Regions from separate parts of the Desulfomicrobium escambiense DSM 10707 genome, predicted to be linked through region 2. Evidence: predicted binding sites of a transcription regulator. Region 2 holds the regulator's gene; the other holds the start of a gene.
The links. The regulator HrcA, encoded in region 2, represses chaperone genes, less so after heat shock. The targets are predictions, from matches to a motif close to TGTTAGCACTCNNNNNNNNNGAGTGCTAACA.

Region 1 (6,879 bases), on a different contig from region 2:
CTTCGCCAACGCATCCAGAGTCTCCTGGGCCTCGGTCCCGGTCTTTTCGGTGACCAAGCTCGTCCGCCTGACCGGCGAACTGATCCGGGGCGGCGCGCGCCTCGTGGCCTGGTTCGGGGTCCCGGACCATGACGAGACGACCCTGGTCGCCATCCTGGCCATGGACGACGACAGCATCCTCGGCGTGGCCCGCAGCGAACCCGTCAGCGGCTCGTACCCGTCCCTTACGCCCAAATACCCCCAGGCCCATCTTTTCGAGCGCGAGGCCTGGGAACAGCACGGGCTGGTCCCCGTCGGCCACCCGTGGCTCAAGCCCGTGCGGCACACCAACGGCGACGCGCCGGCCAACGCGCCCTTCTTCCGCGTGGAAGGCGGCGAGGTGCACGAGGTGGCCGTGGGGCCGGTCCACGCCGGAGTCATCGAACCCGGGCACTTCCGCTTCCAGTGCGCCGGCGAGGAGGTCATGCATCTGGAGATCGCCCTGGGTTACCAGCACCGCGGCGTGGAGGATGCCCTGGCCGGCGGTCCCCACCGCGGCACCGTGTTCCAGATGGAGGCCGTGGCCGGAGATTCGACCATCGCCCATGCCACGGCTCACGCCATGGTCATGGAGGCCCTGGCCGGCGTCGAGGCACCCCTGCGCGCCCAGTGGCTAAGAGCCGTGGCCCTGGAACTCGAACGACTGGCCAACCACACCGGCGACATGGGCGCCCTGGCCATGGACGTGGCCTTTCTGCCGACCTCATCCGCCTGCGGCAAGATCAGGGGCGACTTCCTGAACCTCACGGCGCTGCTGTGCGGCAACCGCTTCGGCCGCGGCCTGGTCCGTCCCGGCGGGTGCATGCACGACCTGGAGCCGGAGCGCCTGGCCACCCTAGTCGAACGGCTGAAAACCCACATGGCGGATGTCGAGCAGGCCATGGCCTGGTTCTGGGACGCGGCCTCGGTGCGCGTACGCTTCCGTAACGTCGGCGTCGTGCACCCGCCCCAGGCCGTAAACATAGGGCTGGTCGGCCCCGCGGCGCGGGCCTGCGGGCTGGTCCGGGACGTGCGCTTCGACCACCCGGCGGGTTGGCACCGCTTCTCCCAGGCCCCTGTGGCGGTCTGGCCCAGCGGCGATATCTTCGCCCGGGCCCGCGTGAGGTCCCTGGAAGTGCAGCGTTCGGGCCGCTATCTTTTCGAACAGCTGGCCGAACCCGTGGACGGCGAACTGCGCACCGCACTTGGAGCACCCCAGCCCGAAGCCCTGGCCGTGGCCCTGGTGGAGGGATGGCGCGGCGAGGTCTGCCACGTGGCCCTGACGGGCCATGACGGACGCTTCCGGCGCTACAAGATCAAGGACCCGTCCTTCCACAACTGGTCCGGCCTGGCCCTGGCCCTGCGCGGCACGGCCGTCTCGGACTTTCCCATCTGCAACAAGAGCTTCAACCTGTCCTACTGCGGGTTCGATCTGTAAGGGGAGCGCTCATGTACATTTTCGACACCCTCATGAACCGCATGCGCCGCGGCTGCCAGACCATGGCCTACCCCCACGGCCCGGCCCCGGCCCTGCCCGACCGCCACGGCGGCGCCCTGCGCCTGGATGCCTCGGCCTGCCCGGCAGGCTGCGACGCATGCGCCGAAGTCTGCCCCACGGGCGCCATCTCGCGGCAACCCGGATCGAGCACGACATTGGACCTCGGCCGCTGCCTGTTTTGCGGGGCCTGCACCAAGACCTGTCCCCACGGCGCCGTGACGCGCACAAGCGACCACCGCCTGGCGGTGCGTCGCCGGGACGACCTGCTCCTGGGCAAGCCCGGCGAGGAGGAGCTGCGCCTGGCCGAAGCCCTGGACAAAAAGATGAAGAGCCTCCTGGGACGCTCCCTGCGCCTGCGGCAGGTCAGCGCCGGCGGGTGCTGCGCCTGCGAGGCGGACATCAACGTGCTCGGGACCATCGGCTGGGACCTGGGCCGCTTCGGCATCCAGTACGTGGCCTCGCCGCGCCACGCCGACGGCGTGCTCATCACCGGCCCCGTGACCAAGGGCATGGAGCTGGCCCTGCGCAAGACCTGGGAGGCCGTACCCGAGCCGCGCATCGCCATCGCCCTGGGCGCCTGCGCCATCAGCGGCGGGCCCTTTATCGGCCACCCGCAGCACAACGGCGGGGCCGACCCGGTGGTGCCCATCGACCTCTACATTCCCGGCTGCCCGCCTCACCCCCTGACCATCCTCGACGGGTTCCTGCGCCTGCTGGGGCGCCTCGAAGAACAGAAAGGCTGATCTTTCGGGACGCAACTCCCTGGAAAAAGGGCGCAAAAAAGGGCCGGGATCGCTCCCGGCCCTTTTTTGGGCTATGGCAAATCTGCTTAGTACATGCCGCCCATGCCGCCCATGCCGCCGCCGGGCATGGCCGGAGCAGCCTCTTCCTTGGGCTTCTCGGCGATGGCGCACTCGGTGGTCAGCAGCAGGGAGGCCACGGAAGCGGCGTTCTGCAGGGCGATGCGGGTCACCTTCTTGGGGTCGATGACGCCGGACTTGAGCAGGTCTTCGTACTCGCCGGTGGCGGCGTTGTAACCGAAGTCTTCCTTGCCGTGGCGGACCTTGTCGATGACCACGGCGCCTTCGACGCCGGCATTACCGCAGATCATGCGGATGGGCTCCTCGATGGCGCGGCGGATGACCTGCACGCCGGCGGCCTCGTCGTCATCGGCGGGCTTCACGGAATCCAGGACGGCCTGGCAGCGCACCAGGGCGACACCGCCGCCGGGCACGATACCCTCTTCAACGGCGGCGCGGGTGGCGTTCAGGGCGTCTTCCACGCGGGCCTTCTTTTCCTTCATCTCGGTCTCGGTGGCGGCACCGACGTTGATCACGGCCACACCGCCGACGATCTTGGCCAGGCGCTCCTGCAGCTTCTCACGGTCGTAATCGGAGGTGGTCTCCTCGATCTCGTTGCGGATCTGCTTCACGCGGGCCTTGATGGCTTCGGCTTCGCCGGCGCCGTCGACGATGGTGGTGTTTTCCTTGTCGATGACCACGCGCTTGGCGGAACCGAGCTGGTTCAGGGCGATGCTTTCGAGCTTGACGCCCAGGTCATCGGACACGACTTCGCCGCCGGTCAGGATGGCGATGTCCTGCAGCATGGCCTTGCGGCGCTCGCCGAAGCCGGGGGCCTTGACGGCCACGACCTGCAGGGTGCCGCGCAGCTTGTTGACGACAAGCGTGGCCAGGGCTTCGCCTTCGATGTCCTCGGCGATGATGACCAGGGGCTTGCCCATCTTGGCGGCCTGCTCCAGAACGGGGAGCAGTTCCTTCATGTTGGAGATCTTCTTCTCGTTGATGAGGATCAGCGGGTTGTCCATTTCGCAGACCATCTTGTCGGGGTTGGTCACGAAGTAGGGGGACAGGTAGCCGCGGTCGAACTGCATGCCTTCGACGACGTCAAGGGTGGTTTCCAGGCCCTTGGCCTCTTCAACGGTGATGACGCCTTCCTTGCCGACCTTGCTCATGGCCTCGGCAATGATGTTGCCGATGGTGGAGTCGTTGTTGGCGGAAATGGTGCCGACCTGGGCGATTTCCTTCTGGTCGCGGGTGGGCTTGGCCAGCTTGTCCAGGCTCGCGATGACGGCCTCGACGGCCTTGTCGATGCCGCGCTTGATGGACATGGGGTTGCGGCCGGCGGCGACCAGCTTGATGCCCTCGTGGAAGATGGCCTGGGCCAGGATGGTGGCGGTGGTGGTGCCGTCACCGGCGATGTCGGAAGTCTTGGAGGCAACTTCCTTGACCATCTGGGCGCCCATGTTCTCGAACTTGTCTTCCAGTTCGATCTCCTTGGCCACGGTCACGCCGTCCTTGGTGATGATGGGGGAGCCGAAGGACTTTTCGATGACGACGTTGCGGCCCTTGGGTCCGAGGGTGACCTTGACGGCATCGGCCAGGGTGTCCACGCCCTTCTTCAGTCTTTCACGGGCCTTGGCGTCGAACTTGATAACTTTAGCAGCCATGTGTGCGTCTCCTTATGTAATGAAAGATTAGGCTTCGATAACGGCGAGGATGTCGTCCTCGCGCATGATGAGCAGTTCTTCGCCGTCGATCTTGACTTCGGTGCCGGCGTACTTGTTGAAGATCACCTTGTCGCCGGTCTTGACGCCCATGGGGATCTGCTTTCCGTCATCGGCGACCTTGCCGGGGCCGGCGGCAACCACTTCACCCTTGATGGGCTTTTCCTTGGCGGAGTCAGGGATGATGATGCCGCCTTTGGTTACCTGTTCCTCTTCGAGACGCTTGACCAGGATACGGTCGTGCAACGGTCTGAGCTTCATGTTTTCCTCCAAGATGTTTAAGAATTGCTTCCGAATAGATAAAATTTCTGGCACTCTTCACCAACAAGTGCCAACACGCGGGCCTGTTCGTTCCTCGCCGGTCCGCGCAAGACAGAGGCCCAAATAATCCCTGCCCCGGTGAAGTCAAGGGCGACCGCGCAAAAAAATTTCATGTTCATCCGGATTTTTCCGCGGCCGGCCTGCGCGTCTTGTGATTCCGGCCGAGGCAGGCTATGGATTTCGCCTTGAAAACGCGTCCCGATTCGATCAGGGACGACACCGCAGACAAGGACACGCCCATGCTCGACATCAAATTCGTTCGCTCCAACACCGACGACGTCAAGGAAGGCCTGCGCAAGAGGCGCAGCAAGCTCGACCTCGACGAGTTCCTGGCCATCGACCAGAAGCGCCGCGACCTCCTGCTGGAGGCCGAGGAGCTCAAGGCCCGCCGCAACCAGGCCTCGGGCGACATCGCCCGCATGAAGAAAACCGGCGAGAACGCCGACGCCCTTCTGGCCGAGCTCGGGGCCATGTCCACCCGCATCAAGGCGCTGGACGAGGAACTCAAGGACATCGACGGCCAGACCGAGCAGTGGGTCATGTCCATCCCCAACGTCCCGCACCCCTCGGTCCCCGAGGGCGTGGACGACTCGGACAACGTGCAGGTCCGCACCTGGGGCGCCAAGCCCGAGCTGGACTTCGCCCCGAAGGAACACTGGGAACTGGGCACGGCCCTGGGCGGCCTGGACTTCGAGACCGCGGCCAAGATCACGGGCAGCCGCTTCGTCCTCCTGAAGGGCTGGGCCGCGCGCATGGAACGGGCGCTCATCAGCCTCATGCTCGACGTGCAGACCATGGAGAACGGCTACGACGAGGTCATGCCCCCGGTCATCGTCAACCGCGAGAGCCTCATGGGCACCGGCCAGCTCCCGAAATTCGAAGAAGACCTCTTCCGCCTGGGCGACTCCAACTACTACCTCATCCCCACGGCCGAGGTCCCGGTGACCAACATCTACCGCGACACGACCCTGGCCGAAGGCGCCCTGCCCATCGCCCACTGCGCCTACACGGCCTGCTTCCGCTCCGAAGCCGGCTCCTACGGCAAGGACACCAAGGGCATGATCCGCCAGCACCAGTTCGACAAGGTGGAGCTGGTGCGCTTCGTCCACCCCGACACTTCCTACGACGAACTGGAAAAGCTGCTGGGCCACGCCGAGAGCATCCTGCAGAGGCTGGGTCTGCACTACCGGGTGGTCACGCTGTGTGCCGGAGATTTGGGCTTTTCATCCGCGAAAACTTACGATATAGAAGTTTGGTTGCCCGGTCAGGACAAGTATCGCGAGATCTCGTCCTGCTCCAACTTCGAGGACTTCCAGGCCCGCCGGGCCGGGATCCGCTTCAAGCCGGTGGCCTCGAAGAAGAGCAGACTGGTGCACACCCTGAATGGCTCTGGTCTGGCCGTCGGCCGAACAATGGTAGCGATTCTGGAGAATTACCAGCAGGCCGACGGGTCGGTCATCGTCCCCGAAGCACTGCGTCCGTACATGAACGGACAGGAAAGGATCGAACTGAAAAAAGGATGACTTTCCGGCTTGACAAGCAGATGGCCCGACTATAGAAGCGTCTTCTCTTTCGGGCCGTTAACTCAGACGGTAGAGTATCTGCCTTTTAAGCAGAGAGTCGAAGGTTCGATCCCTTCACGGCCCACCAAAACCTTGCGTCCCCATCGTCTAGTGGCCTAGGACGGCGGCCTCTCACGCCGCTAACAGGGGTTCAAACCCCCTTGGGGACGCCACTTTTTTTTCTGACGCGGTTCGCGTCCCCATCGTCTAGCTAGGTCCAGGACACCGGCCTTTCACGCCGATAACAGGGGTTCAAATCCCCTTGGGGACGCCAAATATTTTGGGCGATCGTTCAACGGCAGGACAGCGGACTCTGACTCCGTCAATCTTAGTTCGAATCTAAGTCGCCCAGCCACGTCCCCATCGTCTAGCTAGGTCCAGGACACCGGCCTTTCACGCCGATAACAGGGGTTCAAATCCCCTTGGGGACGCCACAAGAAAGCAAGGTCTTTCAGCGCACGCTGGAAGGCCTTTTTCTTTGGCTCACATCGCAGCCACATTTTCCAAAAGTCGTCGTCGCTCGTTCCCGAAAATCCGCCAGAAGCCGTCTCGACACCGAAGCCGGACCAGGACGCCCCCCCCTTCCGGCCGGGCAAGAGCTATCGGTCTCCCTCACGGTTACGCAACAAAACCCTCCTCCCTCGTACAGCGCGGCCCTTTGGCCGGCACAGGCCTTACGCCACCTGCATTCTCCGCTCGACGCCAAGTCCCCCATGGCGTATGTAAGGAGATTCGTTTCGTTCCCGATGGTTCGCCCTGAAACTTGCCCACGAAAATCAGGCAATCTCCGGGCGTCATGGCCACACCCAAACCATGCAGGCCGCTCTGGCGGCTTTGCCCAAAACAAAGCGAGGCAACCGTGCACAACATGCCGACACATCCCGTACTGCAACACCGATGGGCGGTGCGGGATGGCCGCGAGGGAAAGGCCCTTGTCTACTATGGGCTGCGCAATC
Region 2 (6,879 bases):
AAGGGGAACCAGGAATACCTGCTCCACCTCAGGCGCTGACCGCGGCTTTGCCAACGGGGGCGCTTCCGGGTAGAAGCGCTCCAGCCTGCTCAACTTCAACCCACATTCGCCCATGCCCGACAGATATCTGACCGAAGGCCGCAAGGCGCGCCTCAAGTCCGTGCTGGCCCAGCGTCAGCACGACCTGACTCTGGTTCTGAACAACATCCACGACCCGCACAACGTATCCGCCATCCTGCGCAGCTGCGACGCCTTCGGCGTGTTCGGCGTGCACCTTTACTACACCAAGGAGAAGTTCCCCTTTCTGGCCAACAGCTCATCGGGTTCGGCCAAGAAGTGGGTCGAGCTGACCCGGCACCGCGACGCCGGGACCATGGTCGAAGGCCTGCGGGCCGGGGGCATGCAGATCGTGGGCACGGGTTTCAGCCCTACGGCGCGGCCCATCATGGACATCGATTTCACCAGGCCCACGGCGATCATCCTCGGCAACGAGCACCGCGGCATGGACCCCGACGTCAAGGCCCACGTGCCCGACGAGATCTTCATCCCCATGTTCGGCATGGTGCAGAGCCTGAACGTCTCCGTGGCGGCCGCGGTCATCCTCTACGAGGCCATGCGCCAGCGCCGGGCCGCCGGGATGTACGGGCAGAGCAGCCTGGACGACGAAGGATTCGAGGCCATCTACGCCGACTGGTGCAAGCGCGGCAAAGACTACTAGCCGGGGCCCGGCCCCCTGGAGACCATATGGCGGGAAACACTTTCGGCACCGTGTTCCGGTTGACGACCTTCGGAGAATCACACGGACCGGCCCTGGGCGGCGTCGTCGACGGCTGCCCGGCGGGCGTGGCCATCGACGAGGCGGCCATCCAGGCCGAGCTCGACAGGCGCAGGCCCGGGCAGGGCGGCATCGCCGTCACGGCGCGCTCCGAGCCTGACCGCATCCGGCTACTGTCGGGCGTGTTCGAGGGACGGACCACGGGCACGTCCATCGGTTTCATGGTCGAGAACACGGACCAGCGCTCCCGCGACTACGGCGAGATCAAGGACGTCTTCCGGCCCGGGCACGGCGACATGAGCTACACGGCCAAGTACGGCCTGCGCGACTACCGCGGCGGCGGGCGGTCCTCGGGCCGCGAGACCGTGTCCCGCGTGGCCGGCGGGGTCGTGGCCGGGGCCTTCCTGGAGACGCTGGGCATCTGCGTCATGGCCGGGACCGTCGAGCTCGGCGGCATCGCCGCGGGCTCCGTCGATCTGGCCGGGGCCGTTGATCGTCCGTTCTTCGCTGCCGACGGCGGCGTCGTGGCGGCCTGGGAGGAGCGCGTGCGCGAAGTGGCCGGTCAGGGCGACACCCTGGGTGGCATCGTCGAGATCCGGGCCACGGGCGTGCAGGCCGGGCTGGGTGAGCCGGTTTTCGACAAGCTCGACGCGCGGCTGGCCGCGGCCCTGATGAGCGTCGGCGCGGTCAAGGGCGTGGAGATCGGTGCGGGCTTCGCGGCCGCGCGCATGCTCGGCAGCCAGAACAACGACGCCATGAGCGCCTCGGGCTTTTCCTCCAACAACGCCGGCGGCATCCTGGCCGGCATCTCCAGCGGGCAGGAAATAGTGGTCCGCGCCGCCGTCAAGCCCATCCCGTCCATTGCCCAGGAGCAGCGCACCGTTGACCGCTTCGGGGCCGAGCGGACCATCCGCGTCGGCGGCCGCCACGACATCTGCGCCATCCCGCGCGTGGTCCCGGTTCTGGCCGCTATGGTCCGGCTGGTGCTGGCCGACATGGTCCTGCTGCAGCGGCGCATGGGTCAGGGCGGATGAGCGTGCCCGTGGGTTTCGTGCTGAAGAAGGCCCTGGGGCTCGCCTTCATGCCGCTCACGGTCTGCCTGCTGCTGTTCGCCCTGGGCTTGGCCTACATCCTCCTGCGCCGCTCCCGGGAAGCCCTGGCCCCCTTCGTCATCGGCTCCGTCCTGCTCTACGCCCTGTGCCTCAATTCCGTCTCCGGCTTCCTGATCCGCCCGTTGGAGCGGGCCTATCCCGCCCTGGACCTGACCGCCCCCTCAGTCGCCGGGAAGGACGTCAAATGGGTGGTCGTCCTGGGGGCCGGGCATTGGACGGACAAGTCGCTGCCGCCGGGAGCAATGCTCGAAGAGGACGCCCTGTATCGCCTGACGGAAGGGCTGCGCGTGGCGCGCCGCTTTCCCGGATCCATTCTCGTTCTTTCGGGCGGAAAGTACCGCGACGAACAGACCAGCGCCCAGGTCATGGCCGCGGCAGCCGCGGGACTGGGCTTCGACCCGGCGCGCATCGTCCTCGCGGACCAGTCCCTGGACACCCATGACGAGGCGCAGAGCGTGAAGGGCCTGGTCGGGGAGGACGTCTTCGTCCTGGTGACCACGGCCTCGCACATGCTGCGCGCGGTCAAGCTCTTCGAGAACGCGGGCCTCTCGCCCATCCCGGCCCCTGCCTACTGGCGCGAAAAGGGCGAACCCGAGTATTTCCTGCCCTACCCCTCCAACATCCAGACGTGCCACATGGCCGTGCACGAGTACCTGGGCCTGGCCTGGGCCTTCGTGCGCGGGCAGGTGTCCCTGGGCGCGCCGTGATCGACATCCTGCCCACCCTGACCCTGTGCACCTGCAGGGACAACCCGGACAAGGCGCTGCTTCGGGCCTGGTCCCTGGTCCTCTCCAGCCGCCGCTTCCTGAACCGCGCCGAAGGGGGGGGGCTCCTCGTGGCGCCTGCCGTGGCCCATCTGGCCGTGAAGGAGATTATGGCCTACGAGGGCGAGAACAGGCCGCGGGTGCTGCCTGCGCCCCTGCCCGACAATTCCTGGGTATCGCTCCTGGTGGTGGGGCTCTTCGTGGTCGTGACGGTCTGGCTCGACAGCCAGGGGCTGGGCCGCAGCATGGCCTGGCACATGGCCGGACGGGCCGACGCCCGGCTGATCCTCGGCGGGGAGTGGTGGCGGTGCGTCACGGCCCTTTTCCTGCACGCCGACGCCGGGCATCTGCTGGCCAACGCCGCGGCCCTGGCCGTGCTTGCCTCCATGCTTGGCCGGCGCATCGGTTCGGGGCTGACATGGGCCCTTTTCCTCCTTTCGGGGAGCCTCGGAAACGCCGTGAACGCCTGGGCCCAGGCCCCGGATCATCTGAGCGTGGGCGCGTCCACGGGCGTCTTCGGCCTCATCGGCGTCCTGGCGGGAGGCGCGGGCAGGGCGCAGCGGCAGTCGCGCGCCCAGGTCCTGCTGCTGGCCCTGGGCTTCGGGTTCGGTTTTCTGGCCATGCTCGGCGCGGGCGAGGAGAGGGTGGACCTCGGGGCGCACCTCTTCGGCCTCCTGTGCGGTCTGCCCTTCGGGCTGCTGGTCGGAAACTGGCGGGGGGCCCATGGCTGGAAGGTCTGGCTGAACGCCATGGCCGGCGCGGCTGGCGCCGTGCTGACGTTCTGGGCCTGGGCGACGGCCCTGGCGGGTCCGGGCTGGTTCTGAAAACGGCGCGGGGGGACGGGCCCCCCGCAGGTCATGGGCGGGTCAGAATTGGCCGGTCCTGAGCAGGACCAGGGTGCAGGCGTGCTGCCAGGGGATGCCGGCCGAGTCCAGGGCCTGTTCCAGGGCCGGGGACTCCGTGCCCGGGTTGAGGATGACGCGTCCCGGCTTCAGGGCCAGGATGGCGTCCTGCAGCTGGGCGCTGCGCTCGGGGCCGACGTAGAGAGTCAGGGTGTCGACGGGGCCTTGGATGCTTCCCAGGTCCGGGGACACGGGCAGGTCTTCGATGACCGCCCGGCCAGGCGTGACCGGCACAACGTCGTGGCCGTACTCCTTCAGCATGCGCACGGCCTGGTTGGAATAGCGCTCGGGCTTGTGGCTGGCCCCGAGCACGGCGACTCGCTCGGCCATGGCTACGCCCCCGCCTTGCGGCTGACCATGACCTTGGCCGGCCGCAGCAGCCTGTCTTTCAGCATGTAGCCTTTCTGCAGCATCTGGCAGACCGTGTTCTCGTCCAGGTCGTCGCGTTCCACCTGGCTCATGGCCTCGTGCACGGCGGGGTCGAAGGGCACGTCCACGGCGGCGATCTGCACCAGGCCGTGGCGCTTCATGGTGTCGAGGAAGATGTTCATGGTCATCTCCACGCCCGTGACCAGGTCCTTGCAGGCCTCGGCCTGCCGGCCGTGAGCCAGGGCCAGGTCCAGGTTGTCCATGACCGGGATGATCTCCTCCAGGATGGCCGACGTGGCGAACCTGAAATACTCTTCTTTCTCGCGTGTCAGGCGCTTCTTGAAATTCTCGCCGTCGGCCAGAACGCGCAGGTTCTCCTTCTTCAACTCTTCGATATCAGCCAGAGCCTGGGCGTATTTCTCTTCCAGGGTCGGTTCCTGGATTTCTTCGACGGGCGTTTCGGCCTGGACTTCTTCGGGGCCGAGGCCTTCGCTTTCCTTTTTGGACATGAAAAACTCCTGATCCTTGAAATATTTGAGTAGTCGTTTCACGAAGCTCCCTAGGAGCGGGATTTGAGGCACTGACTAAGTATTTGAGCGGCAAAGTCAACCATGGGCACGATGCGGGCGTAGTTCATGCGCACGGGCCCAAGCACCGCCAGGGTGCCGTGGGCGCTGGAAAAGGCGCTGTAGGGCGAGGCCACCAGGGAGCAGCCGGCGATGCCCGGCATGTCCTCGGCCAGGTTGACGGACACGGACGCGCCGGCCGTGGTCTTGTCGAGGAGCTCCAGCAGTCGCGAACGCTCCTCGATGAGCCGCAGCAACTCCTGGATGGTCTCCAGGTCCGTGAATTCCGGCTGGTCCGCGAGGTGGCTCGCGCCGCCGACGAAGAATTCGGGCGGCTCCTCCTCGGCCAGGGCCTGGGCGGCCAGCTCCCAGGCGCGGCAATAGGCGTCGAGGGTCTTGCGGGCGCTTTGGAGCTGGCGCTCGATCTCGCCGCGCACCTCCGTGGTGGTGCGGCCTTCGAAGAGGCTGTTGAGGTAGTTGCCGTAGCGGATGAGGTCGTCGGCGTTCAGGGATTCGTCCATCTGGATCATGCGATTGCTGACCAGCCCGCCCTGCATGACCAGCACGGCCAGGATCATTCCCGGCCGCAGGAGGACGAAGTCGATCTGCCGCCAGCGGGCCAAGTCCTGACGGGGCGCCATGACCACGCAGACCTGCCGGGTCAGGGACGACAGGGTTCGTGCCGCGCGGCGCAGCACCTGGGGCAGCTCGCCCTCGCCGGGCAGGATGTGCTCGTGCAGCCTGGACTGCTCGCGGCGCGACAGGGGGGAGAGCCGGAAGACCTGGTCGAGGTAGTAGCGGAAGCCCCTGACCGTGGGAACGCGGCCGGCCGAGGTGTGCGGCTGCTGCAGGAGCCCTTTTTCGGTCATGGCGGCCATGGTCGCCCGCAGGGACGCGGGGCTCAGGCCCAGCCCCGCGGCCAGGGTCTGGGAGGCCACGGGCAGGGCCGTATCGACGTAGGTCTCGATGACCGCGGCCAGAACCTGGGTTTCGCGCTTGCCGAGGATCATGACAGACAGTCTTCCCGCGAAAAGAGGAATTCGCGCAGGGCCTGCAGCCATGGCCGCGGGGTGATGCCCGTGGTGGCCGCGAATTTCGACAGGTCCAAGACCGAATAGGCGGGCCTTACGGCCTTCTGGGGGTACTGCGCCGAGGTGATGGGCTTGACCCGGCAGGGCAGGTCGGCCCCGCGCACGGCCTCGGCGGCCAGTTCGCACCAGCTGGCCTGGCCGGAGTTGGCCAAGTGGTAGAGCCCGGTTGCTCCCGCGTCCACCAGGGCCAGGGAGTTTGCAGCCAGGTCCGGGGTGTAGCTGGGGCTGCCGACCTGGTCGTGGACCACGGACAGCTCGGCTCGCGTGGCGGCCAGTTCGAGGATGCGGGTCACGAAATTGATCTTGCAGGGACCGAAGAGCCAGGATGTGCGGATAATGATGAGCCCGGTCAGGCCAAGCGCCAGCAGTTCGCGTTCGCCCTGCAGCTTCGTGCTGCCGTAGACCGAGCGGGGGTCGGGCTGGTCTTCGGTGGTGTAGGGGGTGGTCTTTTTGCCGTTGAAGACGAAGTCGGTGCTGTAGTGGACCAGCCGCACTCCCGCATTGCGCGAGGCCTGTCCCAGGACCAGCGGAAGCTGGCGGTTGAGGCGGGCGGCTTCTGACGGCTCGTCCTCGGCCTGGTCGACCTTGGTGTAGGCCACGGTGTTGAAGAGGGTGTCCGCGCCGGTCCGGGCCAGATAGTCCTCCACCGCAGGACGGTCGAAAAGGTCGAGGTCCGAGCGGCCGGGAGCATGCACGGTCCAGCCTCTGCGGGTCATGGCCATGGACAGGGCCTGCCCCAGGAGCCCGGTCTTTCCTCCCAGGACGACGGCGCTTCTCACGCCTGCCTCGTCTTGTACCACGCGTCCATGAACTGGCGATAGGCGCCGCTCTGCACTTCGTCAAGCCAGGCCCCGTTGGCCTCGTACCAGGCCAGGGTGCGGGCCATGCCGTCCTCGAAGGTGACCTCCGGCCGCCATCCGAGGTCCGCGGTGGATCGGGCGAAGGCCATGGCGTAGCGGCGGTCATGGCCGGGACGGTCCGTGACGAAGGTGATGAGGTCCTCGCTCTTGCCCGTCAGGTGCAGGATGGTGCGCACCACGTCGAGGTTTGTGCGCTCGGCGTCGCCGCCGAAGTTGTAGATCGCGCCGGGCGTGCCCCTGAAGAGGGCCGCCTCCACGCCCCGGCAGTGGTCCAGGACGTAGATCCAGTCGCGCACGTTCAGCCCGTCGCCGTAGACCGGGATGGGCTCGCCCCTGGAGGCCTTGAGGTAGACCAGCGGGATGAGCTTTTCCGGGAACTGGAAGGGCCCGTAGTTGTTGGAGCAGCGCGTGACGATGACGGGCATGCCGTAGGTGTGGAA

Region 1: the regulator HrcA is predicted to act here: its motif matches at 4,347-4,377, upstream of groES (co-chaperone GroES).

What each region holds. Positions count from the first base shown of each region.
Region 1 is NZ_AUAR01000003.1:111,103-117,981, forward strand. Features, by position in the region: gene G394_RS0103770 (hydrogenase large subunit) at 1-1,456, shown strand, start outside; gene G394_RS0103775 (NADH-quinone oxidoreductase subunit B family protein) at 1,468-2,259, shown strand; gene groL (chaperonin GroEL) at 2,346-3,983, opposite strand; gene groES (co-chaperone GroES) at 4,011-4,301, opposite strand; gene serS (serine--tRNA ligase) at 4,601-5,884, shown strand; tRNA gene G394_RS0103795 (tRNA-Lys) at 5,936-6,011, shown strand; tRNA gene G394_RS0103800 (tRNA-Glu) at 6,021-6,096, shown strand; tRNA gene G394_RS0103805 (tRNA-Glu) at 6,120-6,197, shown strand; tRNA gene G394_RS0103810 (tRNA-Gln) at 6,205-6,278, shown strand; tRNA gene G394_RS0103815 (tRNA-Glu) at 6,280-6,357, shown strand; gene G394_RS0103820 (adenine nucleotide alpha hydrolase family protein) at 6,792-6,879, shown strand, end outside.
Region 2 is NZ_AUAR01000005.1:47,608-54,486, forward strand. Features, by position in the region: gene G394_RS0105730 (TlyA family RNA methyltransferase) at 1-39, shown strand, start outside; gene G394_RS0105735 (TrmH family RNA methyltransferase) at 113-718, shown strand; gene aroC (chorismate synthase) at 745-1,809, shown strand; gene G394_RS18130 (ElyC/SanA/YdcF family protein) at 1,818-2,594, shown strand; gene G394_RS18135 (rhomboid family intramembrane serine protease) at 2,591-3,475, shown strand; gene G394_RS0105755 (CoA-binding protein) at 3,518-3,883, opposite strand; gene grpE (nucleotide exchange factor GrpE) at 3,886-4,431, opposite strand; gene hrcA (heat-inducible transcriptional repressor HrcA) at 4,482-5,498, opposite strand; gene rfbD (dTDP-4-dehydrorhamnose reductase) at 5,495-6,358, opposite strand; gene rfbB (dTDP-glucose 4,6-dehydratase) at 6,355-6,879, opposite strand, start outside.